Regions from separate parts of the Thiosocius teredinicola genome, predicted to be linked through region 2. Evidence: predicted binding sites of a transcription regulator. Region 2 holds the regulator's gene; each other region holds the start of a gene.

Region 1 (10,359 bases), 2.3 Mb from region 2:
GGTTTGCCGACCTGCACGGGCGGCAGGCCACGCAGCGCAATGCGAAGCTGCACCACTACCGCTATCGCTGGATCGCCAAGCCGTCCGGAGAGCGGCGCCTGATCGAGATACCCAAGGTGCGACTCAAAACGATCCAGCGCCAGATACTCAAGGAGCTGCTCGACCGCGTGCCGCCCCACCCGAGTGCGCACGGCTTTTGCCGCCGTCGTTCCTGCCGCAGCTTTGCGCAACTGCACACCGGCCAGCCGAATGTGCTCCACCTGGACCTCAAGGACTTCTTTCACTCGGTGCCGGTATTGCGCGTCGGCGCGCTGTTTCGTTGTTTGGGCTATCCGCATCCTGTCGCCAGGGTTTTGCAGGGCATCTGCACCCACGCCACCTCGCCTAATCTGGCGGCGTTCGAACAACACGCACCCTCCTGGCATCAACGACAGCTGCTCAAATTCAAACACCTGCCGCAAGGCGCGCCGACGTCACCGGCCTTGGCCAACCTGTGCGCATGGCGTTTCGATCACCGGCTGCAACGGCTGGCTGAGCGTCACGGTCTCAACTACTCACGCTACGCCGACGATCTCGCGATCTCCGGTGGCCTTGAGCTCGCTCACCTGTCCCCATTCCTCGAACGACTGATCGCTGCGATCGCGCTGGAAGAAGGATTTCGCATCAATCACCGCAAGACGCGATTGATGCGCGAGTCGCAACGTCAGCGGATAGCCGGCGTCGTGGTCAATCAGAAACCCAATATCGACCGGCGTGACTTCGATCGCTTGAAAGCGATCCTGAACAATTGCATACGTTTCGGCCCGGCAAGCCAAAACCGCGATGCGCATTCTGATTTCAGGTCGCATCTGGCCGGTCGCATTGGCTATGTTCGCTGGTTGAACCCTGACAAGGCGCAGCGCCTGCAGAAACTCTGGGACCGGATCGAATGGCCGGAATGATCGGTCGGCCAACTCCGGCGAAGAACGATAGACGAGCTGATCAGCGAAGGCGTCGGCTGCCGCGCCTGCCGGCCCACGCCTTGATCAGCTTCTGGTTGGTCCAGGATGACGCGAGTTGCGCCGCCTTGTCGGCCGGCAGCCAGCGATACTGGCGGTGTTCTTTGGGGTCGAGACGAATCATGCGACGCGATGCCAGCTCGACAAGGAACCAATGCTCGCGATTGACGCGGGCATCGGGTGCGTAGCGCGCCCGCCACGGCGGCACGATCGGAAAGCGTTCACCACGATGCAGATCGATCAACCGCTGGCCTGCCTTCAGCCCGGTTTCTTCACGCAGCTCACGACGTGCGGCCGCCGCTGCAGTCTCATCCCAGTTCAACGACCCGGTCACCGACTGCCAGAAACCGCGCGGCCGCGTGCGCTCCATCAACAACACGTCACCGTCGCGCGTACAGACGAGAATCAGAACCGATTCAGGACGCTTATACGTGTTGTTGCTCATTGGGCTGGCTGGCAGGCGCTACCGCATCCGGTGAGCGCCGCTGAAACAGGCTTGCGGCACACCGAGCATCGCGCGTGCCGCATTCCCGCCTGCCATCAGGCTTCGGCCTTCTTCTCCGCCGCCTGCGGCGTACGCACGCGCAGATGCAACTCGCGCAACTGACCTTGCGACACCTCTGAAGGCGCCTGGGTCAGCAGGCAGCTCGCGCTCTGGGTTTTCGGAAACGCCATGACATCGCGAATCGAAGAGGCACCACACATCAGCATGACCAGGCGGTCGAGACCGAAGGCCAGACCACCGTGCGGCGGACAACCGAACTTCAGCGCGTTGAGCAGAAAGCCGAATTTCTCTTGCGCTTCCTGTTCTTCGATACCCAGCAGGTGCAAGACCTTCTCCTGGACTTCCTGCTGGTGGATACGGATCGAGCCGCCACCGACCTCGGTGCCGTTGAGCACCATGTCGTAGGCGCGCGACAAGCATTCGCCCGGTGCCGATTGCAGCTGATCGAGCTGGTCGGCTTTGGGTGCCGTGAACGGGTGGTGCAAGGCCTGCCAGCGGCCCTCCCCTTCGTCCCATTCGAACATCGGGAAGTCGACGACCCACAACGGCTTCCATTCGCCTTCCATCAGGTTCAGATCGTTGCCCACCTTGACGCGCAAGGCACCGATCGCCTCGTTGACGATCGTCTGTTTGTCGGCACCGAAGAAGATCAGGTCGCCGTTCTGCGCGCCGGTGCGCTGCATGATGCCGTCGATCGCCGCATCGGTCAGGAACTTGAGGATCGGCGACTGCAGCCCTTCACGTCCCTGCGCGACGTCGTTGACTTTCACATAGGCCAAGCCCTTCGCACCGTAGATGCCGACGAACTTGGTGTACTCGTCGATGTCCTTGCGGCTCAAGGTGCTGCCGTTGGGTACGCGCATTGCGACCACACGACCCTTCGGATCTTTGGCCGGCCCGGCGAACACCTTGAACTCGACACCGTCCATCAGGTCGGCGATGTCGATCAGCTCCAGCGGGCAACGCAGATCGGGACGGTCGGATCCGAAGCGGCACATCGATTCTTCGTAGCTCATGCGCGGGAAGGGATCAGGCAGTTGTACGCCAAGCACGCTGTCGAACAGGTTGCGGATCATGCCCTCCATCAGGTTCATGATCTCGTCTTCGCTCATGAACGACATCTCGAGGTCGAGCTGGGTGAACTCGGGCTGGCGGTCGGCGCGCAGGTCTTCATCACGGAAGCAGCGCACGATCTGGTAGTAACGATCCATGCCCGACATCATCAGCAGCTGTTTGAACAGCTGCGGCGACTGCGGCAACGCAAAGAACTTGCCGGCATGTACACGGCTCGGCACCAGGTAATCGCGTGCGCCTTCCGGCGTGGCGCGGGTCAGCATCGGCGTTTCGATATCGAGGAAGCCCTGGTCGTCGAGATAACGGCGCAAGGCACGCGTGGTCTGTGCACGCAGCATGATGCGTTCCTGCATCACCGGGCGGCGCAGATCGACATAGCGATAGCGCAGGCGCAGCTCTTCGGAGGTGTCATCGTCATCGAGCTGGAACGGCGGGGTTTCGGCACGGTTCAGGATCTCGAGTTCGAGACCCAGGACTTCGACCTCGCCGGTCGGCAGATCGGGGTTGACCGTGCCCTCGGGGCGGGCGCGGACGCGGCCCTTCACACGCACGACGAATTCGTTGCGCACCTGCTCGGCGATAGCGAATACATCCGGCAGATCGGGGTCGTATACCACCTGCACCAAGCCGCTGCGGTCACGCAGATCGATAAAGATGACACCACCGTGGTCGCGGCGACGGTTCACCCAGCCGCTGAATTCCACGGTCTGGTCGATATGTGCAGTGTTCACTTCACCGCAGTAATGGCTGCGCATGGCATATTTCCCGAATTCAAAAGACAAGGCGCCCCATCTCGGGGCGCCTTTGATCAAGCTATTGTAAGGTTATTCGTAAATCAGTTGCAGGCCGGGCAGCTACCGGTGCCGCAGGCGTGACCGCCGGACTTCTCGCCACTGCCCTTCGATTCAGCGACGTTCTTCTTCGCGCCGCTCTTGAAATCGGTTTCGTACCAGCCGCCGCCCTTGAGGCGGAAACCGGCTGCCGAGATCAGTTTTACCAGCTCGGGCTTGGCGCATTCCGGGCAATCGGTGAGCGCGGCATCGCTCATCTTCTGCATGGCCTCGAACTCATGGCCGCAACTGCCGCAGCGATACTCGTAGAAAGGCATTATCACAATCCCCAAAAAGTGCGTATTGCGGAAATATTATCACAGCGGGATTTACCGGGAGAAGCTGCAACAGCCACCGAAAGGGCCACCTGACGGGGCGATATCCCGCTGTATCACCGACACTTTTTCAGAGTTTGGGGCATCGGCTTCGATTTCAAGCCGGGGCCGCGCGCGCTTCACTCAAATGGGCAGCGAGTCGTCGACGCTGGAGTGCCGGCGGCGAGACGAACCGCCTTCGCGCAAACGATCCACCAACAGGCGCATCTCAGACAATTCGTGCTCCGGCAGACCGAAACGCAGGTAGCGGTCGACCACCGTCAATAGCGACTCGAGGTCCTGGCAGCGATCGTTCAGGTAGTGCAGCGCAATGGCCACGTGGTGCGGGTCGTCATTCTGTGCACGCATGGCATCGGCGGCGCACAGGGCCTCGGCGAGTTCATCGGCATCGGGTTTTTGCAGGCTCATAGCTCTTCGTCTTCGTTGCGATCACGCAGCTGACGGCTCTGACAACGCAGCAAATGCCGGATCAGCAACTCGCGATCCTGTTCTCGGATATGGGAAAATTCCATGCGGACCAGATACTTACCACCTTCGCCCTCTTCCACGGGGCTGCACTCTACGACCGTGCCGTAGATCATCAGGCCGGTGAAAGACGGAAACAGCAGCAGACGGATCTCCAGTTCGGTGCCCGGTTCGTAGATCTCGTCGACCACCGCGCTCATACCACCGGCGCTCAGGTTGACGGCGGTGGCCGCTTCAGCCGCCAGTTCCGGCTCTTGGGCGATGAAGGCGCGCCCGATGACCTCGATCTTCTGGTCGATCGCCCGCAAGTAGGCGGCCAGATCGGCGTCGCGGTTTTCGATCCGCCGCAGGCTGGCGGTCATCTGCGCAGTGATCGCGGTCAGGCTCGACATCACTGTGAACGACCCCGCCAGGTCGTGATCGAGTCGATCCAGACGTGCCGCCAGTTCTTCCGGCGGTACGCGCCGCAGACTCATGCGTACCGTGTCGTCGATACGAAAATAGCTGCGTCTTTCCTCGTTGGCCGTTGCCTGCGTCGGTTCGTCACTCATTTTCGCCACTCTCGGGGCCTTGCGGACCCAGTTCCTGAATGTCATCGAAATTTTCGCCGACCGCACGCGACAGGATCAGCTCGACCCGGCGGTTCTTCGCGCGGTTCTGCGGCGAATCGTTCGCCACCAGCGGGTGGGTGTCGGCAAAGCCTTGCACCACCACCCGGTTCTCGGCGATGTCTTTGTTGCGCAGCAACGAATGCAGCACGGTAACCGCGCGCGCCGAGGACAGCTCCCAGTTGGAGCGGAAACGCCCGGTTCGAATCGGGATATTGTCGGTATGACCGGCCACCATGATCTTGCCGGGCTTGGGCGCCAGCACCTTGCTGATGCGGTCCATCACCTTGTGAAAGTCCGGATCCAGACTGGCGCTGCCGGAACCGAACGAGCCTTTCTCCTGGATGCGGATAATGATCGTGCCTTCCTTCTTCTCGAGGGTGACCAGGCCGGCTTCTACCTCGGGATCGAGCGAGTCCTGGAGTTCGGCAAACTGCTCGGCCAGGTCTTTCTCCATCTGTTCCTGCGCCGCCTGCATCGCCAACTGCTCGTCGATGTCTTGCTGTTGTTCGGCGCTCAGCTGCTGCTGATCTCTGATGTCCTGCTGTTTTTCCTGCTGCTCGTTCTCGCCCTCGTCGGGCTTGTCCTTTTCGGCGTCGTGCATCTTCAGATGCTTTTCTTCGACCTCGCTGGTCTCCTGGCGGATCTCGGTGATCACCGCCTGCTCGGAAACCGTCGGACTCCATTCCATCTTGATCACGCTGACGCCCTTGACGATCTCCGCAGCGGGAATCTCGCGCTGCACGCCGAACGCATCGCGCATCGATTCAGCCATTTTTTTGAAGCGCACGGCATCGATCGTGGCGAACGACAGCAGCAGCACGAAGAAGCACATCAACAGCGACATCAGGTCGGCGAAGGTGCCCATCCATGGCGGCAGGCCTTCTTCGCATTTCGGGCAATCGTCTGCCATCTAATGCGACCTCACTCGCCTTCGACGCGCTTCTTCGGTGGTAGATACGTGCCGAGCAGTTGCTCCAGCACCTTCGGGTTCATGCCCTCCTGGATGCCGGCGATGGTTTCGAGGATCAGGGATTTGTTGGTCTGCTCCAACTCGCTGGCGCGGCCGAGCTTGTCGGCCATTGGCTGGGCAAAGGCGTTCGCGATGACGGCGCCGTACAGCGTGGTCAGCAGGGCCACCGCCATTGCCGGACCGATCGCCGCGGGATCGGACATGTTCGCCAGCATCTGCACCAGGCCGACCAGGGTACCGATCATGCCCATCGCCGGTGCCATCACCGCCATGTTCTTGAACATGCGCTGACCGACCTCGTGGCGCTGAATGGTCAGGTCGATGTCCTTGGTCAGCATCTTCTGCACCAGCGCCGGATCGTGGCCGTCGACGCACAATCCGATGCCTTTTTGCATGAATTCGTTGGAGATCTCCTGGCCTTCGAGTGCCAGCAAGCCGTTCTTGCGCGCGACGTCGGCCAGGCCGACCGCTTCTTCGATCAGTTTCTTGGGGTCGTCTACCTTGTACAGGAATGCTTTCAGGCCGATGGCGAACGAGCCGAGAAAGTCGGCCAGCGAGACCTGCATCAGGGTCACCATGAAGGTGCCGCCGACAACAATGAGAATGGACGGGACGTTGACGAACAACATCACATCGCCGCCAGTGGCGATTGCGCCGATAATAATGCCGAAGCCGCCGAGCAGGCCGACGAGCGTAGCGATATCCACCGATTAACCTCCTAGAGAACGAACTCCGGCGACACCGTCCCTGCCGGCGGCGCGAGTTCATGTGCTGCGTAGCGGATGTGGCGGCGAAAACTTTAGTTCTACGCCAGGGCCTGTTAGCACGACTTGGATGCGCCGCGTTAAGCCTGAAAGGCGGCGAGACCAGGCGCGAGGAGAGAGGTTTGGCGGGCTAAATGAACGACGAGCAACGCCGAATCGCTGGCTTTCAGGCTTAACCCGTCGGGCCGGACCGATTTTCCCTCTGCCAGTGTTGCGTTTCGCTTATTTAGCCCGGCTAAACTTCGCTCAACGCGCCTTGCCAGACGAAAAATCGGCCATCGGCGCGGTGCATCCAAGTCGTGTTAACAGGCCCTTGGTTCTTATGAGCGAAATTCAGAAGCGATCGATCTTGGTGACAGGCTGCTCCAGCGGCATTGGCCGCTGCGTGGCGTTGGGTCTTAACGCACGTGGCCATCGGGTGATCGCCAGCGCCCGCAAACCGGAAGACATCGAGGCGTTGCGCGAGGCCGGCCTGGAGGCAATCGAGCTGCACCTGGACCGTCCCGAATCCGTTCGCACCGCCGCCGAACAGGTGCTCGCCACGACCGAAGGCCGCCTTTACGGCCTGTTCAACAATGGCGCCTACGGCCAACCCGGGGCGGTGGAAGATTTGACCTGGGAGGTCCTCGAAGCCCAGCTGCGCACCAACCTGTTGGGCACGCATGAGCTGACGCGCCTGATCTTGCCGAGCATGCGTCGCCACGGCGAAGGTCGCATCATTCACAACAGCTCGGTGCTGGGGCTGGTTGCGATGGCCTATCGCGGCGCCTACAACTGTTCGAAGTTCGCGCTCGAAGGGCTGAGCGACACGCTGCGCCTGGAGCTGCACGACAGCGGCATCCATGTGAGCCTGATCGAACCGGGGCCGATCAGCAGCCGCTTCCGCGAGAACGCATTCCGCCACTACAAGGCGAACATCGACGCTGAAAACAGTGCCCACCGCGACAACTACCGGGCAATGGAGGCGCGTCTCGCGCATAAAGGCGATACCAGCCGTTTCACCCTGCCGCCGGAGGCCGTGCTGGAGAAAGTGATCCACGCGCTGGAAAGCGATAGACCCCGCGCGCGTTACCCGGTAACCACACCCACGGTGTTGTTCAACGTGCTGCGGCGCTTCCTCGGCACCCGGCAGATGGACTGGATACTACGCAAGGCGTCGGGCGGCGGGGCACGCTGAATACGCGTTCAGGTCTGCGCGAAGTAGTCGGCGAGGAAACGGTCGAAGTCGACTTGGGGCTGGGCTTCGAACGCCGCCTGTTCGGCGAGCGACTTCTCGGTCGCGGCATCGAGTTCTTTGATCCGCTCCGGCGACAGCGCGTGCTGCAGGAAATAGCGCTGATGTTGGAACGACAGCCGATGGGCGAATTGGTAGAAGCTCTCGCCCTTGTCGCGCATCTCGTCGAGCATCGTGGCCGACGGCGTCAGGCGCGGATCGCGGACCTTCGCAATCTGCATATCCACCGCGTCTTCGAACCAGGCCCCACCTTCGATGTCATCGAGCGCTTCGCACACCGGCAGCATCGACTCGAGGATCTCCAGCGCCCAACCGCGCATCGGCAGACGAACGTCGCGGTGGTACAAGGTGAGTCGCGGTTCGCGTCCGCGGTGCGCGACATCGAGCAGATTACGGTCGATCTCGCGCTTCTCGCCGACGCTGACCAACGGGCTGTCGGCCAGCAGGCAGTACATCAGGAACACCTCGAGGAAGCGTCCCTGAGTCTCGTCCAGGCCGAGCGGATGATAGGCATTGACGTCCAACGAACGCAGCTCGATGTAGCGGATACCGCGTTTCTTCAGCGCCAGGCTCGGCTTTTCGAAGCCCTCAAGCACCTGCTTGGGCCGCACGGTGCTGTAGTACTCGTTTTCGATCTGCAGGATGTTGGCGTTGAGCTGCCGGTAGTCGTCCCCGACCTTCACCCCGAGCGCCTCCCAGGCCTCGGCCGGCTGCATCGTCGCGCGCAGCAGACTCTCGGCGTACGAGTGCACGTCGTTGTAGCAGGCCTTGATACCAAGACCCTCTTCACGGCTGTTCTGGTAGCCGATGTCGCCCATGCGCAGCGACGTGGCATGGGGCGCATAGTAGGTCGTCTCATCGAACGACGGCAGGTTGGTCGCCTGGCCGAGAAAGAACGACTTGCACACCGCCGGCGACGCACCGAACAGGTACGGAATCAGCCAGCCGTAGCGCTGCAGGTTACGGATCTGCCCCATGTAACGCGCATCGCGAAACGCCCGCAGGCTGCCCTCGCCCCCTTCGATCTTGTGCAGCGCCGGCCATAGCGCCTCGGCGAAAGACCAGTTGAAGTGCACCCCGGCAATCACCTGCATCACCCGCCCATAGCGGTGACCCAGACCAACCCGGTACAGGTGTTTCATACGGCCCGCGCTGGAGGTACCGTAGTGCGCGATCGGGATATTCTCGTCACCCGCCAGAACGCACGGCATGCTCGTCGCCCACAGGATCTCGTCATCCAGATGACGGTAGACGTAGGCCTGCAGATCAGCCAGATAGTCGAGCGCCGATTGCACGTCGGTCATCGGCGGCGTGATGAACTCCATCAAAGCTTCGGAGTAATCGGTCGTTATATCTGGATGAGTAAGAGCCGATCCAAGCGCCTTCGGGTGCGGTGTCAATGCGATGCCGCCCGTCGTGGCAACGCGCAGACTCTCTTTTTCGAGCCCGAAGCGGCCATCGCGCAGTAGTTGAATATCGGCTTCACCGGCAAGCTGCGTCAGCCGGTTACGAACAGAGTTGAGCAACAGTGTCTCCCGAAGAGGCAGGGAAGGCGCGCGATTATAACCCGGTGCACAATTTCATCGCTGCCGGGTTTGCGAACAAAGGTAACCTGAGCCATGATTAAGAGCCATGCAAACGCGTAAGCTTGTACTCGCATCCGCACTGAGTTCCCTACTTGCATTGTCGACGGCATCCGTCTGGGCCGAGAGCCCCAACGGCAGCCGCGCACTACGCCTGTGGGAGCAACTCGAAACCACCAAACTCGATCTGCGTTCGAAAGCAGCCTTGGTGGTGGACCGCTTCGGCAACACGCTGTATGAGCGCGAGGCGAATCGCGCGATGCCGATTGCATCGGTGACCAAGCTGATGACTGCCATGGTCATTCTTGACGCCAAGCTACCCGGCGACGAGATGATCGAGATCACCGATGCCGATCGCGACATGCGCAAGATGACCGGCTCGCGCCTGCGGGTCGGATCTCGCCTGACACGCCACCAGTTGCTCACGCTGGCGCTGATGTCGTCGGAGAATCGTGCGGCGGCCGCGTTGGGTCGAACCTACCCCGGCGGTCTGGGGGCTTTCATCAAGGCGATGAACGCGAAGGCCACTGAACTGGGCATGAGCCAATCGCAGTTCGTCGACCCGGCCGGACTGGACGCGGGAAACATGGCATCGGCCCAGGATCTTGCGCAGATGGTGTTCGCTGCGATGCAATACGAAGGCATCCGCCAAGCGACCACGCGCCCCGAGATGTACGTCAGCCCGCAGCAGGGTCGCGGCTCGCTGCGCTACCTGAACACCAACCGCCTGTTGCGCAGCGGCAAGTGGGATATCCAGATTACCAAGACGGGTTACATCAACGAGGCCGGTCGATGCCTGGTGATGCATACCGAGTTCAACGGCACACCGACCGTGCTGGTGCTGCTGAACTCCTTCGGCAAGCTGACGCCGTTCGGCGATGCCAATCGGGTGCGTAAATGGATCGAGAAAGGTGTCGACCGCTCGATTCACAAGAGCGCCAACAGCACGCCGCACGGTGACGCGGCGAATAGCTGACACACTCAGCCCGC
Region 2 (10,359 bases):
TTCATCTTGGCCGCCATCGGCAACATGAAGAGGTTGGCCAGGCCGACCCCGTAGATGGTCGCGACGAACGCGGTGGCGATACCGCTGCCGAGCTTGGAGGGATCGCTGAGATTCTGCATTACGTGGATCAGGCCCATGACGGCGCCGATGATGCCGATGGTCGGCGAATAACCGCCCATCGCCTCAAGCACCTTGCAGGCCGCCAGGTCGAAACGTTCACGACTGTCCAGCTCCACCTCGAGGGTGCGCCGGATGTCGTCCGGCTCGTTGCCGTCGACCACCAGTTGCATACCCTTGCGAATGAACACGTCGCTCTCGAACTCGACGGCCGCCTCCAGCCCGAGCAGGCCATCCTTGCGCGCGATCTTGCTCCACTCGACGAGTTTCTCGATCGTTTCCGGCAGGCCGTGTTTGGGCGGCATAAACACCGTGCCCATCATGCGCATGCTGCGCAGAAACACCTGCATCGGGGTCTGTAACAGCACGGCACCTATGGTGCCGCCGAGCACGATGATCATCGCCGGGCCATTGGCGAGCGTGTCGATGTGACCGCCCTCCAGCCAGTTGCCGCCGAGGATCGCGGCAAAGGCAATGACGACGCCGATGAAACTCAGGATATCCATCGTGCTACGCCAACCCTGCCAAAGCGCTGCCAATCTGCTCGAGTGGCAGCACGCGGTCGGTCAAACCGGCCTTGGCGACGGAATAAGGCATGCCGTACACCACCGATGTCGCCTGGTCCTGGCTCCATACCGTGGCGCCGGCCCCCTTCAGGGCTCGCGCACCTTCGGTGCCGTCGGAACCCATACCGGTCAACACCACAGCCTGCACACCTTTGTTCAATGCGCGCGCCGCCGAATCGAACATGATGTCGACACTCGGCTTGTAGAGATGTTCACCACCCGGCGAGACGCGAACGCGCAGGCGTCCGCCTTGCGCATCGACGGTGGTCTGCATGCCACCGGGCGCGATCAGCACGCGGCCGGGCGACAACTCATCGCCGTTTGATGCCTGCGCAATGCCGATGCGGCAGACGTGATCGAGACGCTCGGCAAAGGTTGCCGAAAACTCCGCGGGCATGTGCACGGCGACCAGCACCGGATAGGGATAATTGGCAGGCAGCTCGTTGAGCACCTGCTGAATCGCAACCGGACCGCCGGTCGATGCGCCGATCACCACCAGGCGAACAGCGGCACGTCGGCGCTCGACGTTTCTCGGCGGCGGCGCGGCGGGCAGCGGGCGCGTCGGAACCGGTGCAACGTTGGTGGCGACCGCCATGTGGTGCCGCGACCGGTTGCTGCGTGCGATGCTGATAACGCGCTCGGCCAGGGTGCTGCTGGCATTGCCGTTGCCGACACCGATACCGCCCTGCTTGGCAAGAAAGTCGACGGCGCCGGCTTCCAGCGCCTCCAACGTCGACTTGGCGCCGTCGCGGGTCAGTGCAGAGAACATGATGATATTGGTTGGGTGCGTGCGCATGATCTCGCGCACGGCGGCAATGCCGTCCATCAACGGCATCGCGACATCCATAGTGATCAGATCGGGGTGCAGACGCGAGGCCATCTCGACGGCTTCGCGCCCATTGCTGGCTTCGCCGACGACGACGATATCGCCGTGCCGTTCCAGCTCCTGCTTGATTCGTTTGCGGAAGAAAGACGAATCATCGACGACGAGTACCCGGACTTTTCCCACCATGTGTTATCCAGGACTACGCCAATTTCGTCCTGCCTCTCCTTCGCAAACGATCAGTACCGACGTGCGTATTTGCGCATCAACCCGGGTACATCGAGGATCAATGCGATTTTGCCGTCGCCCGTGATGGTCGCGCCGGCCATGCCGTCGAGACCTTGCAGCAGGGCGCCGAGCGGTTTGATAACAACCTCTTCCTGGCCGACCAGAAAATCGACCACGAGACCGACCTGCACACCGCCGACATTGACCACGACCACATGTCCGTGATGCCCTTCCTGGCGCGTGTCGGCCATGCTGTGATCGGTAACCAACCAGTTGCGCAGATAGAACAGCGGCAAGGCACGATCACGCACACGGATGGTCAACTGACCGTCGACCGTATTGGTGCGCGTCAGGTCGAGGTTGAAAATCTCGACCACGCTGGCCAACGGCAGCGCGAACGGTTGACGGCCGAGAATCACCATCAAGGTCGGCAGGATCGCCAGTGTCAGCGGCAGCTTGACGATGATCTTGCTGCCCCGGCCGTGGACCGAATCGATCTCGACCGAGCCATTCATCTGCGCAATACGCGTCTTCACCACATCCATGCCGACGCCGCGGCCGGACACATCCGAGATCTCGGTCTTGGTCGAGAAACCGGGTTGGAAGATCAGGTTGTAGCAATCTTTGTCTTCCAGGCGTGCGGCTGCGTCTTCATCCATCATGCCCTTCTCGACCGCTTTCCCGCGCAGCACATCGGCATCCATACCCTTGCCGTCGTCTTCGATCGACAACAGGATGTGATCGCCTTCCTGCGCGGCCGACAGGATCACGGTGCCGCGACGCGGCTTGCCTGCCATCTCGCGCTCATCCGGCGACTCGATGCCGTGGTCGACGGCATTGCGCACCAGGTGAACCAGCGGGTCGGCCAGCGCCTCGACCAGGTTCTTGTCGAGGTCGGTGTCTTCACCGTTCAACACCAGGTCGACTTCCTTCTTCAGGTTGCGCGCCAGATCGCGCACCACGCGCGGGAAGCGACCAAAGATCTTTTTGACCGGCTGCATGCGGGTCTTCATGACCGACAGCTGCAGATCGGCGGTGACCACGTCCAGGTTGCCGACCGCATTGGCCAGTTCTTCGTCGGCCATTGTCGACTTGAGGGTCGCCAGGCGGTTGCGCACCAGTACCAGTTCGCCAACCATGTTCATGATGTCGTCAAGGCGCTGCGTATCGACACGCACCGTGGTTTCCGGTGCCGCGCCTTTGCCCGGACCGGCCGCTTTGTCGGCTGCCTTCGCCGGTGCTGCCTTGGCCGGCGCAGCGGCCTTGGCCGGAGCCGGTTTCTCGACCTTCTTCGGTGCTGCCGGCTCGGCTTTCTTTGCCTGTGGCGCGGGTGCCTCGGCAGCGGCCGGCTTCGCGGCGGCTGCCGGTTTGGGCGCGGCCGGAGCAGCTGCGGGCGCAGCGGGTTTGCTCGCCGCGGCGTCATCTGCCGGCGCGCTACTGAACTTGCCCTTGCCATGCAGCTCATCGAGCAGGGCTTCAAACTCGTCTTCGGTGATCTCGTCGCTGGTCGGGGTCGGGGCCGCGGCTGCTGCTGCGGGGGCGGCTTCGGTCTCGCCTTCTGCCGCGCCGCCGAACTTGCCCTTGCCATGCAACTGGTCGAGCAGTGCCTCGAACTCTTCTTCGGTAATATCGTCGCCGCCCGGTGCAACACCGGCCGCATCATCGGCTGCAGGCGCAGGCGCTGCCTCGGCCACCGGCTCGGGTTCCGCCACCGGTTCAGGTTCGGCTTGAACTTCAGGTTCGGCCGCAGGCGCTTCGGCGACCGCCTCGGCCTCGTCGCCACTGCCGTCATCGGGCTGGGTCAGCACTTCGAGGCGCGCCAGCAGATCCGGGTCGGCCGGCTCCGGCATTTCGCCTTCGACCAGGCGCTCCATCATTTCATTAACAACGTCCAGCGACTGCAGGATGGTATCCATGACGTGCGGCGTGACCGCGCGCTGCCCCTGGCGCAAAACGTTCAACAAGTCTTCGGCACGGTGGCAGGTCTCTACCAGCGGTGTAATCGCGAGGAATCCGGCACCGCCCTTGACGGTATGGAAACCGCGGAAGATCGCGTTCAGCAGATCCATGTCTTGCGGACTCTGCTCGAGATCGACCAGCTGTTCACCCAACTGCTCGAGGATCTCGTTGGCCTCTACCAAAAAGTCCTGGAGGATTTCGTCGTCTGCATCGAGACTCATCGTTTAGAACCCCAAACTTGAGAGCAGGTCATCGACGTCGTCTTGACCGCTAACCACATCGCCTTTGTCGACACCCGGTACTGCCGGCCCTTCCGCCGTGATATCCGGGCCGCTAGGCTGTTCTTCATCTTTCGGCTTCGCTTTGGCACCCGACAAGCGAACCAGCTCGACCAGCTTGCCTTCCACATCGTTGACCAGCTTGATCACCTTGCGGATCACCTGGCCGGTCAGATCCTGATAACCCTGGGCCATCAGCACTTCCGACAGCTTGCTGTGCAGTGCCTCTGAATTGGCCTGCGTGGCACCGAGAAACTTGCTGATCTCTGTGCTCAGATCACGGAAGTCGTCGACCGTCATCTGGCGCGAATTGAATTTGTCCCACTGTTCCGACAGGTGGTGCGCATCGTTGCGCAGGGTATCGGCCAGCGGCAGGCTGTCCTCAACCGCGCCGAGCGTGGTGTTGGCCGCCTGTTCGGTAGTCTGAATAACGTATTCCAGTCGTTCCGCCGCGTTCGGCATCTCAGTCTCGGCGATGTTCGCCAACTGGGCGTCCATCACAAAGCCATTGATCGAATCATGCAGCTCACGGGTCAGCCGGCCCACTTCCTGAAACAACATGCTGTCACGGAAACCTGCAAGCTGTGCGATAACCGAAATCGCTGCATCCTCGCTGCCGGATTCCAAGTGATCGACCAACGTTTTGGCCAGCTCCAGTTTTTCGCTTACTTGCTCGGGATTCTGTGCCATTAGGGTTTCCATAGTGCTGATCAGGCCGCGACGCGCTCAAAGATCTTGTTGATCTTTTCTTCCAGCGTGCCGGCAGTGAACGGCTTGACAACGTAACCGTTGACGCCCGCCTGGGCAGCTTCGACGATCTGTTCGCGCTTCGACTCGGCAGTAACCATCAGTACCGGCAGGGACTTGAGTTTTTCGTCGGCGCGCACGGCCTTGAGCAGGTCGATACCCTGCATACCGGGCATGTTCCAGTCGGTGATCAGAAAGTCGAAATTTCCACTCTGCAGCAGCGGTAGCGCGGTCATGCCATCGTCAGCTTCCTGTGTATTGGTGAAGCCAAGATCCCGCAGCAGGTTTTTGATAATCCGGCGCATCGTGGAGAAGTCGTCCACAACAAGGATCTTCATGTTCTTGTCCAAAGCAACCTCCGCACATCAGACAATGTGGCCCCGACGAAAAGGCCCGATTAATTGATTCATCCGGCGTATCGGCACTACGCCGAAAAACCGTAGGGATTTTTTTCTTGAAAAAGCTTATTTGAGCCCGTCTTCGGGCAGCCACTCGCCCAGACGCGAACGCAAACGCAATGCGGCCTGACTGTGTATCTGGCAGACGCGTGATTCGCTCACGCCGAGCACCTGGCCGATCTCGCGCAGGTTCAGCTCTTCGTCGTAATACAGGGCAATTACGAGGCGCTCGCGTTCCGGCAGGCTGGCGATGGCATCGCCGAGGGCTTCGCGGAAACGGCTCTTTTCCAGGCCGCGGTCGGGACCGTCTTCGAGCGAGTTACGCGTGCGTGCGGCCGTGGCGCCGCCTTCGTGCGGCACAACCTCGCCCACTTCACTCAGTTCTTCGTAGCTGAAGATGCGCGCACCCGACGCGTCCTGCAGAACCTGGTGGTATTCCTCGATCGACATGCCGAGCGATTCGGCAACCTCGACATCACGTGCGTCACGCCCTTCGGTGTTCTCGATCTCACGCATCGCATCGGCGACCATGCGCGCCTTGCGGTGTACCGAACGCGGCGTCCAGTCGGAACGGCGGATCTCGTCGAGCATCGCGCCGCGAATACGGATGCCGGCGTAGGTTTCGAAGCTCGCACCCTGGCTCGCATCGTAGTTGCGGCTGGCCTCGATCAAACCAATCATGCCCGCCTGAATGAGATCTTCGGCCTGCACCGACGGCGGCAGACGGTTCATCAGGTGGTAGGCGATGCGTTTTACCAGCGGCGCATGCCGGGTCACCAGGTCATCAAAACTTTGGTCTTTAACTGCATCATAAGTTGCAAGATTGCTCACAGCACCATCTCCCCATAGTCACTGGAATATTTGATAAGACGCTCGACGAAGAACTGCACCTGGCCATTTGCACCGCTCGGCTGCGGCCATGTTTCTATTTTTTTGGCCAGGCTGCGAAACACCTGCGCAGCCTTGCTGCGAGGGAACGCCTGTACTACCGGCTTTTGCGCCCGTACGGCTTTGCGCACACTCTCATCGAAAGGAATCGCACCCATGAAGCTCAGGGTGACGTCGAGGTACCGGTCGGTGACCCGGCACATCTTGGTATACAACTCGCGGCCTTCCTGCGCGCTGCGGATCATGTTGGCCAGGATCCGGAAACGCTGATGGCCATAGTCACGGTTCAACAACTTGATAATGGCGTACGCATCCGTGATCGACGCCGGTTCGTCACACACCACAACCACAATCTCGTGCGACGCGCGCGAGAAGCTCAACACCGTATCCGAGATGCCGGCCGCGGTATCCACGATCAGCAGCTCGGTGTCGGCCGCCAGTTCGCTGAACGCGCGAATCAGGCCGGTATGCTCGGCCGGGCTCAACTCGGCCAACGACTGCACGCCCGAGGCACCCGGAATCACCTTCATGCCGTTCGGGCCTTCGACCAGCACGTCTTCCAGGCTGCACTCGCCGCGCATCACGTGCGACAGGTCGTGCTGCGGGTGCAGACCGAGCACAACGTCGATATTCGCCAGGCCCAGATCGGCATCGAGCAGCATCACCTTCTTGCCGATCTCTGCCGCCGCAACGCCGAGATTCACGGAGACGTTGGTCTTGCCGACGCCGCCCTTGCCACCGGTAACGGCAATTGCGCGCACCGGACGTGGGTTTACCATCTGGCGCAGACCGGTAGCCTGATCAACATGGGTTTCAGGCGTTAGCATGTGAATGCACTCCTCCCAGAGCCAGAGCCGCATAGCCGGCGTCGATATCGTTCGGGTTTTCGTTCAACAGCTCGGCTGCGCGAGTCACCAGCGGATGCGCCTTGGCGGTCTGCAGGTCTTCCGGCACACGCTGGCCGTCGGTCACGAACGCCATCGGCAGGTCGGCCTGGATCAGTGCCGACATCAGGCTGCCCAGGCTGGCGGCCTCGTCGAGTTTGGTCAGCACACAGGCGTCCGGACGGAAGTCGGCGAACAGGCGCAGTGCACGTTGCACGGCCGCCGCCTCGGTGGTCGCCGAAAGGGCCAACAAAGTCGTCAAATGATGGCCGGCAGCCATCAGGGTTTCGCGCTGATCGATGATGCGCTCGTGCGCCGCCGACATGCCGGCGGTATCGATCAGGATCAGGCGACGATCGCCCAACATATTCAACGCCTCTTCCATCTCTTCAGGCGTGGTCGCGGTGCGTACCGGCACGTTGAGGATGCGCGCATAGGTCTGCAGTTGATCGCGTGCGCCGATGCGATAGCTGTCGGTGGTGATCAATGCAACGCTGCGGTGGCCGTAACGCAAGGCGAAACGTGCCGCCATCTTGGCAATCGTGGTGGTCTTGCCGACGCCGGTCGGGCCAACCAGGGCGACGATGCCGCCGCGGTCGAGTACATCGGTGTCGTGCACCCGCAGGTCACTGGCCAGCAGGTACAGCGCCTTGCGCCACGCCTGGTCGACCACCTCGATATCGCGCACCCGCTCCGACAGGCTGCGTGCAAGGTCAGCGCTCAGTCCGAGCGACATCAGGCGAGCGAGAAGTTCTTGAGAGTGCGGCGCACGCTGACCGAGGTCGTACCAGCTCATGCCGCTCAGTTCGGCCTGCATCCAACGACGCAGGTTCTGCATCTCGCGACGCATCTCGTCGAGCGCAGCCGAGTCATCGTGGTTGGCGTACAAGGACTCGGAGACCTGGCTTTCGTTGCGCGCCGGCTTGTGTTGCTGGGTAGGAATGCGCTGATCGGCGGTTTCTTCGACGTCATGCTCGACCAGGTCGACCGCGGCGGTCAGTTCGACGCCACCCTCGACCGATTTGTTCGACAGGATCACGGCGTCCTCGCCGAGCGCATCGCGAACCATGCGAAGGGCTTGGCGCATATCCTGGGCAACAAAGCGCTTGATTTTCATGTCCGGCGGTCCTCGTTTGGCCGGGACCGCCGTGGCGGCCCTCAGGGCTCTTTCGAATTCCGGCCGATCGTGCTGATCACTTTTATCTGCCGGTTATCGGGTATCTCGTTGTAAGAGAGGACGCGTAATCCCGGTACGCTGTGGCGGGCAAACTTGGCCATCCAGGGGCGTATCGCTGCGGCGACCAACAAGACACTTTCCTGTCCGCTGATCTCCTGCTGGCGAGCTGTCTCCTGCATCGCCGTCTGCAGCTGTTCGAGCATTCCCGGCTCGACACCGGCACCATCCTCTCCTGCGTTCGCGAGGGTCTGTTGCAAGAGGCGTTCCAATCCGGGCTCGAGAACGATTACCGGAATTTCTCCAATAGGACCAATGACTTGCTGAACGATGGAACGTGACAGGGCGACCCTGACGGAAGCCGTCAAAGTGCCGGCATCTTGACTTTTCGTCGCCTGCTCCGCCAGCGTTTCGGCAATCGTGCGCATGTCGCGGATCGGCACACCTTCCTGAAGCAGGTTCTGCAGCACGCGCAACACCACCGCCAACGGCAACAGCTTGGGCACCAGGTCCTCGACCAGCTTCGGCGCCGATTCGGCCAGGTTGTCGAGCAGCTGCTGCACCTCGTCGTGACCGAGCAGTTCATGCGCATGCGAGTGCAACAGCTCGCTCATATGGGTGGCGACCACGGTGCTGGCATCGACCACCGTATAGCCCATGGTCTGTGCCTGATCGCGCTGCGCGGCATCGATCCACACCGCGTCGAGACCGAACGCCGGATCGGTGGTCGGCGTGCCCTTGAGCTCGCCGAACACGCGACCGGGGTTGATCGCCATATCGCGATCGACGAACACTTCTGCCTCGCCGACCGGCACACCGTTGAGCGTGATGCGGTAGGCATTGGGCGACAGATCGAGGTTGTCGCGGATGTGCACCGACTGCACCAGGAAGCCGAGTTCCTGAGACAGCTTCTTGCGCACACCCTTGATGCGGTTCATCAACTGCCCGCCCTGGTCACGATCGACCAGCGGGATCAGGCGATAGCCGACCTCCAGGCCGATCACGTCGACCGGCTGCACATCCTGCCAGGTCAGTTCACGCATCTCGCCCGAGTCATCGGCCGGCACCAGGTCGTGGCCGGGGGCGCCGGCCGCAGTTGCGGTGGCGGTGGCAGCAACAGCGCCGGCCAGTGCCGGCTCGGCCTGACCTTCCTGCTTGCGCTTGGCGATCATGTAGGCCAGTCCGGCGATGCCGCCGCCGAGCAGCAGGAACACCAGGTTCGGCATGCCGGGGATCAGGCCGAGCATGACCAGGATCGCGGCGGTGATCGCCAGCGCGCGCGGATTGTCGAGCAGCTGGGTGGATACCTGGCTGCCGAGGTCTTCGGCGCTCGACACGCGGGTGACGATGATCGCCGCCGAGGTCGACAGCAACAGCGACGGCAACTGGGCGACCAGGCCGTCACCAATGGTCAGCAGGGCGTAGTTGCGCACGGCCGTACCGAAATCGAGATCGTGCTGGCCCATGCCGATGGCCAGGCCGCCGATGATATTGATCACCAGGATCAGGATGCCGGCAATCGCATCGCCGCGGACGAACTTCGAGGCACCGTCCATCGCGCCGTAAAAGTCGGCCTCGCTGGAGATCTCTTCGCGCCGCGTGCGCGCCTCTTCCTGGTCGATCAGACCGGAGTTCAGATCGGCGTCGATCGCCATCTGTTTACCGGGCATGGCGTCCAAGGTGAAGCGCGCGGAAACCTCGGATACGCGCCCCGCGCCCTTGGTGACCACGACGAAGTTGATGATCACCAGAATCGCGAACACCACCAGGCCGACGGCATAGTTGCCACCGATGACGAACTCACCGAAGGCCTCGATGACCTTACCCGCCGCGTCGCCGCCGTTATGCCCTTCGAGCAACACGATACGCGTCGACGCCACGTTCAACGCCAGGCGCAACAGCGTGGCGACCAGCAGCATCGACGGGAACATCGCAAAATCGAGCGGCCGCAAGGCATACACGGTGACCAGCAACACCACCAGCGACAGCGCGATGTTGAAGGTGAAGAACAGATCGAGCAGGAACGCCGGCAACGGCAGCACGATCATCGCCAGCAGCATGAGGATGACCAGCGGCGCACCCATACCGCGTGCACCGACCTGGCGGAAGACACCCATGACCTGGTCCATCATGCCGGCCCTCCGTGGGTGCGCATCGCCGGCACAACGCCGGGCATCAGAGTTGCGATAAAGCTGCGATCAATCATGCTGGTATTCCTCCGGCACCGGGTACGACTGCGGCGGTGTCGGGATATCGCCGCCCTGCTCACGGTAGGCACGCAACTGAAATACGTAGGC
Region 3 (10,359 bases), 2.1 Mb from region 2:
GTGCGGTGATCGTACTCATGTCCGCTTACCTCCCGAGGTTGATGGTCGCGGTCAACATCTGCCGGGTGGAGTTGAGCACCTCGACATTGTTCTGATAGGCGCGCGATGCAGAGATCATGTTCGCCATCTCTTCCATCACGTTGACGTTCGGCCGGTAGATGTAACCCTGCTCGTCGGCCAGCGCATGTTCCGGTGCGAACTCGCGTACCAACGGCGCCTTGCTCTCAACGATGCCGGCCATCTGCACACCGACTGACGGATTGCGTGTATTGACTTGGTCGAGCACCGCCTTGAACACCGGCTGACGTGCGCGGTAGGTCTCTTCGAGACTACTCGAGACCGCATCGACGTTGGCCATGTTGCTGGCGACAACGTTCAAACGCAGGCTCTGAGCATTCATGCCGGAGCCGGCGATATCGAAAATCTTGAAACTACTCATTGACTGGTACCTTTGATTGCCATCATCAGGCCTTTGATGCGGCCATCAAGAAAACGCAGGCTGGCCTGATAGCGCATCGCGTTTTCACTGAACTCGGCCTGTTCGCGCTCTGCTTCGACCGTGTTGCCGTCGAGCGACGACTGGTGCGGAATGCGGTAACCCATCTGGGTTGACGCGACCACACCCTGGTCCGCCTTAATGTGTCCCGTCTGGGTTGCCGCCAGACGAACCGGCTGCTGTACCTCGTTGCGCAGCATGGCGGCGAAATCGAAATCGCGCGCCTTGTAACCGGGCGTATCGGCGTTGGCGAGGTTGGAAGCGAGCACCTCCGAACGGCGTGCGCGTAACCGCAGCGCTTCTTCGTGGATGCCAAAGATGTTGTCGAAACTCATGTAGACGGCCTGTAAAACGGTGTTCCGAGCGATTTACAGCAGAACGCGTGCCAAACGACACAGACCGATTTAATTCAAGGACTTAGAAACAAGTCCGGGGATAAGGAGAAGGTCGTGCGGCAAGCCATTGCCGATCCGCTTGCCGCCCAATCGGCAAACCGCGCGGCAAGCGTTGTGCCGTTGCCGGCAGGGGAAAATGCCGCGTCAGGAACGGACGCGGTAGACGAGTCCACCCGAGATGCTGCGCATCTCGAACAGGTCTTCGTTACCACTCATCGACTCGGTCGAACCGAGGAAGAGATGACCGCCGGGGTTCAGCGAACGGGCGATGCGCGAGACGATGTCGCGCTTGCGTTCCTGGGAGAAATAGATCAGCACGTTGCGGCAGAAGACGATATCGAACTTACCGAGGATGTCGAACGGCTTGAGCAGGTTAAACGGCCGGAAACTCACGCGCTGGCGATACTCGGGCAACACCTCGATACAACCGCCCTGGTCGCGGAAATAGCGGCGACGCTGATCGTCGGTCAGTCCACGCGATGCCGAAACGCCACAATAGCTGGCGCCCTGCGCCTCCTGCAGTGCGGTCGGCGAAATATCGGTACCGACGATCTCGTAGTTCAGCGTGCGCGAAACGCGACCGTCCTTCATGCCGTCCTGCAGACAGATCGCCGTTGTGTAAGCCTCCTGGCCGGTTGACGCAGCAGCCGACCAGATACGCAAACGACTGGGTTTGCTCTCGGCGATGATGCCGTCGATCAGTACGCGAAAATGCGCCGCATCGCGAAACCAGAAGGTTTCGTTGGTGGTCATGGCGTCGACTACCGCGGTCTGCACCCGCGTGTTGCCGAGCGAGGTCAGCTTGCTGACCAGTTCACCGTAGCCGTTCAGACCGAAAGTCGGCAGCAAGCGGCCGAGTCGGCTGACGACGAGGTATTCCTTGCCGGCACCAAGGCGGATGCCCGCCTGATTCTCGAGAAAATCGTGAATCGCAGCGTATTCAGTCGGCTTTAAGGTATTGGTCACGGCTCCCTCTGCGGACCTGCTGCCACCGGCGGCGCGATCAAGCGTTTTTGGCGCGGGCGTCTGCATGTCGCTGCAGGAATTCCTGCACCATCATCGCCAAGGTATCAGGTTCCCACTTGGGCAGGAAATCGTTCGCGCCGACTTTCTGCACCATCGACTTGTTGAACACACCGCTCAATGAGGTATGCAGGATCACATGCAAGTGACGCAACTGCGGATGCTCGCGGATCGCCTTGGTCAGCGAATAGCCGTCCATGCGCGGCATCTCGACATCGGAGATCACCAGCGACAGCCAGTTTTCGACGTCTTTGCCTTCGTCGAGCCACTGCAGCAGCAACTCGAGCGCCTGTTGACCGTCGTTGGCGGTGGTGAATTCCACACCCATCTGTTCGAGCACACGGGTCACCTGCTTGCGCGCCACGCTCGAGTCATCGACCATTAATACATGCTGCGCGGGCATGTCCTCGGCGCGTTCCTTGATGATGCCGTCCGACACCTCTTCCTGGCCGCCGACGACCTCTTTCAACACCTTCTCGACGTCGATGATCTCGATCAGCTCGTTGTCGACCTGGGTCACCGCCGTCATGTAGGTGCCGTGCGCGGCGCCCTTGGGCGGCGGCAGGATCTCTTCCCAGTTCATGTTGACGATGCGATCGACGGAATCGACCAGGAACCCCTGCACCTTGCGGTTGTACTCGGTGACGATGACGAATTTTTCGCGATGATCGCCAATCGGTGCGGCGCCGATGGCGCGCGATAGGTCGATGATGGCGATCGTACGACCGCGCATGTTGGCGATGCCGAGGATCACCGGATTCGACTGCGGAATTTCAGTCAGCGGAGGGCACTGAATGACCTCCTGCACCTTGAATACGTTGATACCGAAGCGCTGGCGGCCTCCCAAGCGGAAAAGCAGCAGTTCAAGACGGTTGTGTCCTGCCAACTTCGTGCGCATATCAACGCCATCAAGTACGCCTGCCATAGGGGTCTCCGCGATCGGAATGATTCGATGCTGTGCGTAGCGGCGTGAAAGACCCAAGCTTTAGGTAGCTTCCCAACGGCTGCCGGCATGGCTTTTGCTCACCCACACGGCATGAGAACCAAAAGACGGAAATTCGACACCTGGCTACTTGCGGCCTGCTGTTTGCTGGCCACAGCGGCGCACACATCGGAGCGCAAACACGAATCGCACGATGCGATCCGTGCGGCGGCCGAGGCCCACGTGCTGGCGCAGGCCGACGAGTTTCCGACCACGCCGGTAGTCAAGGCCGGCGATCTCGACAGCCGACTCAAACTCTCGGCATGCGACGAGCCGCTGGAGACCTACGATTCGCCCAACGGGCTCAATCGTGGCCGCGGCGTGGTCGGCGTGCGCTGCCCCGGCAGTACGCCGTGGAAGATTTACGTTCCTGTTCAGATCGCGTTGATGGACTACGTCGTGACGACGCGTCGCCCGCTGGTACGCGGCCAGGTGCTGGATGCCGACGACCTGATGCTCAGCGAAACCGACATCTCGCGGCTGCATAAGGCGTATTTCACCGATATCAAAGATGTGGTCGGTCTGCGCACCAAACGCTCGATCGGCGCCGGCTCGACGCTACATGCGGGGCTGCTGAAACGCGAGAAGCTGGTCAAGCGCGGCAGCCAGGTCGACATCATCGCCGATATCGGCGGTCTGCACGTGGCGATGAAAGGCAAGGCCCTGGCCGACGGGGGGCGCGGTGACCGCATCCGGGTGAAAAACCTGACATCGGGCCGGGTGGTCACCGGCGAGGTTACGCAGGCCGGTACGATTCGCGTCATGAATTGACTGCCCGTCCGATTGCCAACTGGTGCACAGAAGTTCCGTCATCCAGACAGGTTTCGGAATGAACTTCACAACTTACGCCGGCTGCTTTAAGTCCGTCAAAAGTCGGACGATACCCTGAGCGTGAACTCGTGAAATAGGTGTGACCGAGATGGGCATTGAAATTAGTGGAAACCGGGGACGTCCGCCGCAGGAACTGATCGATGCGGCCAAAACCCAGGCAGCCAACAGTACATACAACGCGTCGGGAAAGACCGCCAGCGCCAACAGTGGCAACGGCAGCCCTTCCAGCCAAGTGAATCTGTCGACCACGGCGTCGCAGCTTCAGGCACTCGAAAGCCAGATCGCCAACCTGCCGGTTGTCGACACGCAACGTGTGCAGGAAGTGCAACGTACCCTGGCGACCGGTTCGTTCGAAGTCGAACCTGCGCGTGTCGCAGACAAGGTACTGACGTTTGAAGCAGGCTTGGGGCCCTCGTCGGCATCGGCCTAACGGAGACTGAATGGATAGCGAGCAGCTCGTAAAGGCGTTTACCGCCACGGTTCAAGCCAGTCTGCATGGTTTGCAGACGATTGAACCGGTGCTGCGACGTGAGCAGGATGCACTCACCGGGCGCGATCCCGGTGCGCTCGACCAGGTCGTGCGCGAAAAACTCGAGTTGCTCAAGCAGATCGAGCACGGCATTCATGCCCGCGACCGATTGCAGCAGACCGCCGGGTTCGGTCCAGGCCTCGAAGGGGGGCAGCAACTCGTCGATGCAGTCAACAACGCGGCCCTGTCGCGCGACTGGTCGATGTTGGTCGAGCTGGCCTCACAGGTTGCAGAGCTGAACAACTACAACGGCCAACTCGCCGTGCAGGGGCAGCGCTCGACGCGCATGGCACTCGGCATTCTGACCGGACGTAATGCGCAAGAAGATACCTACAGCACCTTGCGCCGCAAACGCGGCCCGGCTGCCGGCTACAACTTCGGCAAGGCGTAGCCACGCATTGCCGCCCGTTTTCCGGGGCGGCCGTTTCAGAACCTTCCCACTCAGGGTAGAATTCGCATTCGCACGTCACCAGGCCGTTGCCGGCGCACATCGCGCTCGCGCAGCGACGACTGTTTCTGCCCTCGTAGCTCAGCTGGATAGAGCGCACCCCTCCTAAGGGTGAAGTCAGAGGTTCGAATCCTCTCGGGGGCACCATCTCTCGCCCCATCTATCAGCGGAGCACCGGCCGGCGACATCGCCGTGCGATGTTCCCTGTTGCACGCGACAGACATCACCGCAAACCAGGTTCGCATCATTGAGTTTGCAATGACGAACCATTGCTTTTCGCTCGCCTGGTCGCGCTGCGTCCGCAAGCCGTTCGATTGCATCCCCCGCATTTGCAGGCACATGCGCAAATCGAGCGTCGTACCCCAGCCGGGGCCGGCTGCCGCACCTCGCGTGGACGGGGTATCGGGCTGTTTGACACGGCCACAGCTCATCACGAGAATGCGCCCTCGCCAATTTTGTCGCCAAGCGACACGTGCCGCCAACCCGAACCGGTGTGCAATCAAGCTAAGGACAAGCTTTCGATGAATCTTCGTTCGCGCAAACTCGCGCTGCTCTTCGCTTCCTTTCTGACAACTCTTACATGCGGTGCTGCGGCATCCGACGGCGACGACGTCGGAACGCTCGAATGGATCGTCGGCATACCCTGGGGAGACGGCAACGTGGACGGGGTCGGCGAATCGGCGCGCTTCGCCGGTCCTTTGCGACTTGCACCGAGCAATGACGGCGGCCTGCTGATTGCCGACGAATATGCAGACACGCTGCGCAAAGTCGATCCAGATCTGCGCGTGACCACGCTCGCCGGACAAGCAGGAGTCGGCGCCTACCGCGACGGTCCGGCCGACCGGGCCCTGTTTTCATCTCCCATGGGCATGGCACAGTCAGCAAACGGCACGATCTATGTGGCCGATCGATATAACGACGCGATTCGCAGCATCTCGCCTGACGGCACCGTCAGCCTGCTTGCCGGCAAACCGGGAGAAGACGGCGACAGCGATGGCCGCGGTACCCAGGCCCGTTTCAGATGGCCGGTGGATGTCGCACTCGACGGCGAAGGCCGCATCTGGGTGGCAGACCACTACAACGAGGCCGTGCGCATCGTGTCGCCGAATGGTTACGTAACGACCTGGCCGGTGCGCGATTCACAGGCGCCGCAGATCGGCGGGAACAGCGCGGCAGTGACCGACACGCGTTTTCCGGGTATCGACTTCATCGCCTCTGCGCCGGACGGCACCATGGTCGTTGCCGGCGAATGGGGCATCTCACGTATCGATGGAGACACCGCAACCCGGGTGGTGACGTCGATGTCCGCCGAGAAAAAACAGGAAATCATCTCGATGTACGGTGATATTCCGAGCGAACAGTTACCCGCGTGGGCTGCGGCCGAACTCGCCTTGGCACGCAGCGAGGGGGCGTCCATCCAGTCGATCGGCGGGCTGGCCGTCAAAGCGGACGGCACGCTGCTCGTTGCAGACAAGACGCAAGGCCTGGTCTTCGAGGTATCGCCCGACGGTACAGCCAAGGTCGCCGCCGGCCGTTCGACCGACGAACCGCACGCCGGCGTCGAAGGCAAGGCCGACGTCGCACTGCTCAACCAGCCCGGCAGCATCGCCGTCGACAGCGCCGGCAACGTGTTCGTCGCCAACCAGGAAGAGAGCGTGCAACAGATACTGCCCGACGGCGAGGTACGCAACGTGCTCGGTTTTGCCCCCGGCTATCGGGTTCGCGACTTGGACGCCAGCCACGTGCTGCACGGCAGCTGCGACGTGGCGATCCAGAACAAGCAGGGCGAAACCTTCGTCGTGCAACGCCTCGACAACACCATCGTGCAATTCGACGCGAACGGGAACCGCCTGCGCCAATTCGGCCAAGACACCGCCAGCATTCGTGCGCCGGAAAGTGAAACCTACGTGGACGGCGGCGCGAATGTGGCCCGCTTCCACTACCCGCAAGACATCGAGTTCGGCCGTGCAGGTGAGGTGTTCGTTGCCGATCAAAACGGCATTCGTCGCATCGCACCGGATGGCGAAGTCTCGACGTTGATCGGCAACGCCGGCACACCCGATCGGCGTGATGGCGATTTTGAAAGGGCGAGCTTCTTCCGCCCTTATCGCCTGGCTTTCGATGGCCGCAACACGCTCTATGTTCTGGATAACAGCCCCTACATCGGCGGTGGTCCGGTCGGCGAGGTCGTACGCAAGCTCGACCTCGACACCCACGAGATCAGCACCGTCATCGATGCCAACAGCATCCAAGACGCCTACCTGACATTGCCACCGGAAAAACAAACCTTCTTCCGCAGTGAACTCAAAGACATCGGCAGCGGACCGGATGGCTCGCTGTACGTGCTCGGCGAGCACGGCGATCTGTACGTGTGGACGCCGGCGCAAGGTCTGCGCATCGCCCGCTTCCCCGGCAGCCTGATGCCCGCCGATACCGACGAAGCCGAAACCATCCTGGATGCCAAAGGCAAACCCGTCGAGAACCATCTCGTACGCAGTGCGGCGATTTCGGGGCGGACTGAACACCTGGCGGTCGATGCGTTCGGCAATGCCTATGTCACCGACGCGTCGGCCAATGTCGTACTGCGTATCGACGCCGACAACAACGTGGACATCATCGTGGGTACCCTTGGCGTAAGCGGCAACACAGAAGGCCCGCTGCCCGGCAGCCTGGAAAACCCGGAGGGCCTGTCGATCACGCCGCAAGGCGATCTGCTGATCACCGTGCTGCATTCCGGCGTGATCCGCGTGCGCCAGCCGCACAAGCTCAGCGGTGTTCGAATCGGCACCGCTGAACATACCGTTCGCTAACCCTCGACATCACACCCCTACCAGCCAGCATCGTATCGCCATGACATACCTCCGCCATGCCTTGAAACATGCCGCAGGCCTGGGCCTGTGTTGCAGCATAGCCGTTGCTCACGCCGACTTGAAGATGACGCAGTGGCTGTACTATTCGATGTACGCCAGCGACTCCGCCCATTCGGTTCATCTGGCTGCGCTGCAGCCGTTGCCGAACGGTCTGCTCGCATCCGCCAGCCGTTATCCTCGCTTCTCGGGAGAACCCTGGACCGACGATGAATCCGCACTTGGCTGGTACAACTACGCCCCGCGCGTAATCGACTGCGAGACAGGTTTTTCGATCACGACCGGCGCGGAGCTGCTGGATGCCGATGGCGGCGTGGTCGCGAAGCGCGACAATGCGGCCGAGCTGCTTGGCGAATGGCGAAGCAGATATGGCGAACGACTGCACGACCCGCGATGGCCTGCAAACAACGAGCTGTTCCTCGCCTGCACCGCTGTTGGCGATGAGGCGCTGCGCACCGCACGTGCCAAGCTCGCCGGCGCACCTCAACCACGCCTGACCTACAAACCGCTGCTGGCAACTTTGCGCGAAGATACCGAGCGCCTTTGGGCACGCAGCGCATGGGCTTACCAGATCGACCTCGCACAACAGGACGCCCCGACGTCGCCTGACGCAGTGGCCGCCGCGGTCAAAGCGTCCTACGACGCATGGCTCGCATCATTCGGCGCACTGAGCGCCTATCCGACGGGCGACGCGTCGCAAGCCGTCGGCAATGCCGGTCGACAGTGGCTCACCGAATCGGGCCTCAACATCGTCGATATCAAGTCGCATGGCGACGGAACCGTCGAATACACCGATCGCAAGCCGACGCAATACGACATCCCCTACGGCACGCTCGACCAGCGCCCGGCGAATACCGAACAGGCAACGCAGGTGCACCTGCATGTCTGGGCCGATTGTCGTAGCGGAGTTTCCGTCGCTCAGCGCCTCGACTGGCTCGATGACGCAGGTTCGGTCCTCGCCGAACAGCAACCGGGCCTCGAGGCATTGACCAACGACGTCAACAACAGAATCGCCACGGCGGCCCAATCCGGCAACAATCTTTTCGTTGTACCGGGCAACGACAGCGTCGCTTTGCGCGTGTGTCTCGCCACGGCGGCTGATTGTGCCCAGGTCGAACTGACCGACGTCGGGCCATTTCGCCTGTCCAGCGACGATACGCGCAGCATAGAGAATGCGCCGAGCGCACAAGATGCGTTGCTGGTCATTCGCGCGGCCGCCCGCCGCCACAGGCAGCGCTTCGTTCCAGCGTGTCGAATCGATGCAACACAATGATCAGCAAGGAGGCTCCATCGTGCACCAAAGTTTCGTGACCCGGATCGAGCGCCTGCGTAGCCCGGCGCGGGCACTGCTACTGCTGGCGCTGCTCGGCAGCGTCCAGCAGCCGCATGCACAAGACAGCAAGTTGCAGGATTCGGCGATCAGCCAACTGCATACCTATCAAGACGGAATGGCCGCGTTTGAGATCCGCGGCAGTTGGGGCTTCGTCGACCGCGCAGGCCATGTCGCCGTCGAACCGGCCTACTCCGAGGTACGCGACTTCTCCGAAGGGTTGGCGGCCGTCTCGATCGACGACCACTGGGGTTATGTCGACCGGCGCGGCGAGCTGAAGATCCCGGCAGCGTTCACGTATGCCAGAGACTTCAAACAGGGCCTCGCCGCCGCCAGCACTGCCGACAGCCAATGGGGATACATCGACACCGATGGCAATTGGGCGATCCGGCCCACGTTTTCCGGTGCCAGCGACTTCGTCGACGGGGTCGCAATCGTCAACGAAGGCTACAATCAACACCGCCTGATCGATCGATCCGGCAAGCTCATCAAGAAGTTTCCGGCAGACTACGACATCGACGAGTGGAAACGCGACTTCGGCGTGCTCATCGTCACCAAGCCACCTTCCTCCAGTTATTTCAACATCGATGGACAGACGGTCGATCTACCGCCGGGCGTGTCCGATTTTCAGAACTACGGTGACGGACTGCTGGTGCGTGCCGATACCCAGCAAGGTGGTCTTGCCTATGGCGCCACCGACCTCGAAGGCAACTGGGTCGTCAAACCGCGCTTCAAATCGCTCGGCGTTTTCCACGACGGCGTGGCCATCGCCGAGAACGAGGCCGGATTCGGCCTTATCGACAAAACGGGAGAATTCACCGCCCCAGCGCACTATGCGAGTATCGAACGGATCGCATCGGGACACTTCATTGCACGCCGACGCGAGGCGCCGCATCACGTCGAAGCGCTGGCAACCGACGGCCAGCGACTCTTCCCCAACCCATGCCCGCGATTGCAACATCGCGAGTTGGGAGCGTGGACAGTCTTCATCGGCTGCGAGGCCACCTGGGCCATCCACGACAAAGGCACGCCTCAACAGGTGCCCTTCTCGATACCCGAGGTTGCCCAGGTCGGCGATCACCTGCTGATTCAGGACACGGCGGCGGCGTCGGCCAAACGACCGACAGCCACGGCATTCACCCTTTTCGACCCCACCGGCGTCGTCATATCCAGCGATAGCAGTGAGGCTGCCGCGCCCTACGACTGGGCCATGCTGATCAAGCCTGAGCAGCATGCAGATGCCGAAGCGGCACCGACGCTGCCACTGGCCCTGCTGGTCGGTGCAGATGGTGACGTCGCCATCGTTACCTACGATCACCGCATCGTCCACAAGGACGAATGGCGCTACGACCCGCTGCTCCTGGAATATGGCAGCACACTGCCCGAAGTGTATGGGCCGATGGTAATGAAGACGGCCGGCGGCTACGGCAGCATCGATGCATCCGGCAACTGGCTGCT

The links. Region 2 encodes FliA, which starts transcription of late flagellar genes. Its sites were predicted from a motif close to GCTAAAGTTNNNNNNNNNNCNGCCGATA; they were not measured.
Region 1: a site for FliA is predicted at 6,565-6,592, ahead of pomA (flagellar motor protein PomA). Genes of this name have one in related genera too.
Region 3: a site for FliA is predicted at 3,752-3,779, ahead of flgM (flagellar biosynthesis anti-sigma factor FlgM). Genes of this name have one in related genera too.

The regions. Positions count from the first base shown of each region.
Region 1 is NZ_CP019936.1:3,721,507-3,731,865, forward strand. Features, by position in the region: gene B1781_RS17655 (reverse transcriptase family protein) at 1-941, shown strand, start outside; gene nudB (dihydroneopterin triphosphate diphosphatase) at 982-1,443, opposite strand; gene aspS (aspartate--tRNA ligase) at 1,539-3,332, opposite strand; gene B1781_RS17670 (FmdB family zinc ribbon protein) at 3,413-3,685, opposite strand; gene B1781_RS17675 (hypothetical protein) at 3,866-4,150, opposite strand; gene B1781_RS17680 (PilZ domain-containing protein) at 4,147-4,758, opposite strand; gene B1781_RS17685 (MotB family protein) at 4,751-5,728, opposite strand; gene pomA (flagellar motor protein PomA) at 5,740-6,495, opposite strand; gene B1781_RS17695 (SDR family oxidoreductase) at 6,875-7,729, shown strand; gene gshA (glutamate--cysteine ligase) at 7,738-9,312, opposite strand; gene pbpG (D-alanyl-D-alanine endopeptidase) at 9,419-10,345, shown strand.
Region 2 is NZ_CP019936.1:1,389,552-1,399,910, reverse strand. Features, by position in the region: gene B1781_RS06855 (flagellar motor protein) at 1-623, opposite strand, end outside; gene B1781_RS06850 (protein-glutamate methylesterase/protein-glutamine glutaminase) at 628-1,695, opposite strand; gene B1781_RS06845 (chemotaxis protein CheA) at 1,746-3,914, opposite strand; gene B1781_RS06840 (protein phosphatase CheZ) at 3,918-4,661, opposite strand; gene cheY (chemotaxis response regulator CheY) at 4,682-5,056, opposite strand; gene B1781_RS06830 (RNA polymerase sigma factor FliA) at 5,183-5,947, opposite strand; gene B1781_RS06825 (P-loop NTPase) at 5,944-6,831, opposite strand; gene flhF (flagellar biosynthesis protein FlhF) at 6,818-8,005, opposite strand; gene flhA (flagellar biosynthesis protein FlhA) at 8,047-10,191, opposite strand; gene flhB (flagellar biosynthesis protein FlhB) at 10,261-10,359, opposite strand, start outside.
Region 3 is NZ_CP019936.1:3,497,384-3,507,742, forward strand. Features, by position in the region: gene B1781_RS16555 (flagellar hook assembly protein FlgD) at 1-19, opposite strand, end outside; gene flgC (flagellar basal body rod protein FlgC) at 26-439, opposite strand; gene flgB (flagellar basal body rod protein FlgB) at 436-831, opposite strand; gene B1781_RS16570 (CheR family methyltransferase) at 1,036-1,857, opposite strand; gene B1781_RS16575 (chemotaxis protein CheV) at 1,895-2,839, opposite strand; gene flgA (flagellar basal body P-ring formation chaperone FlgA) at 2,951-3,667, shown strand; gene flgM (flagellar biosynthesis anti-sigma factor FlgM) at 3,816-4,157, shown strand; gene B1781_RS16590 (flagella synthesis protein FlgN) at 4,168-4,647, shown strand; tRNA gene B1781_RS16595 (tRNA-Arg) at 4,775-4,851, shown strand; gene B1781_RS16600 (NHL repeat-containing protein) at 5,226-7,514, shown strand; gene B1781_RS16605 (hypothetical protein) at 7,555-8,844, shown strand; gene B1781_RS16610 (WG repeat-containing protein) at 8,864-10,359, shown strand, end outside.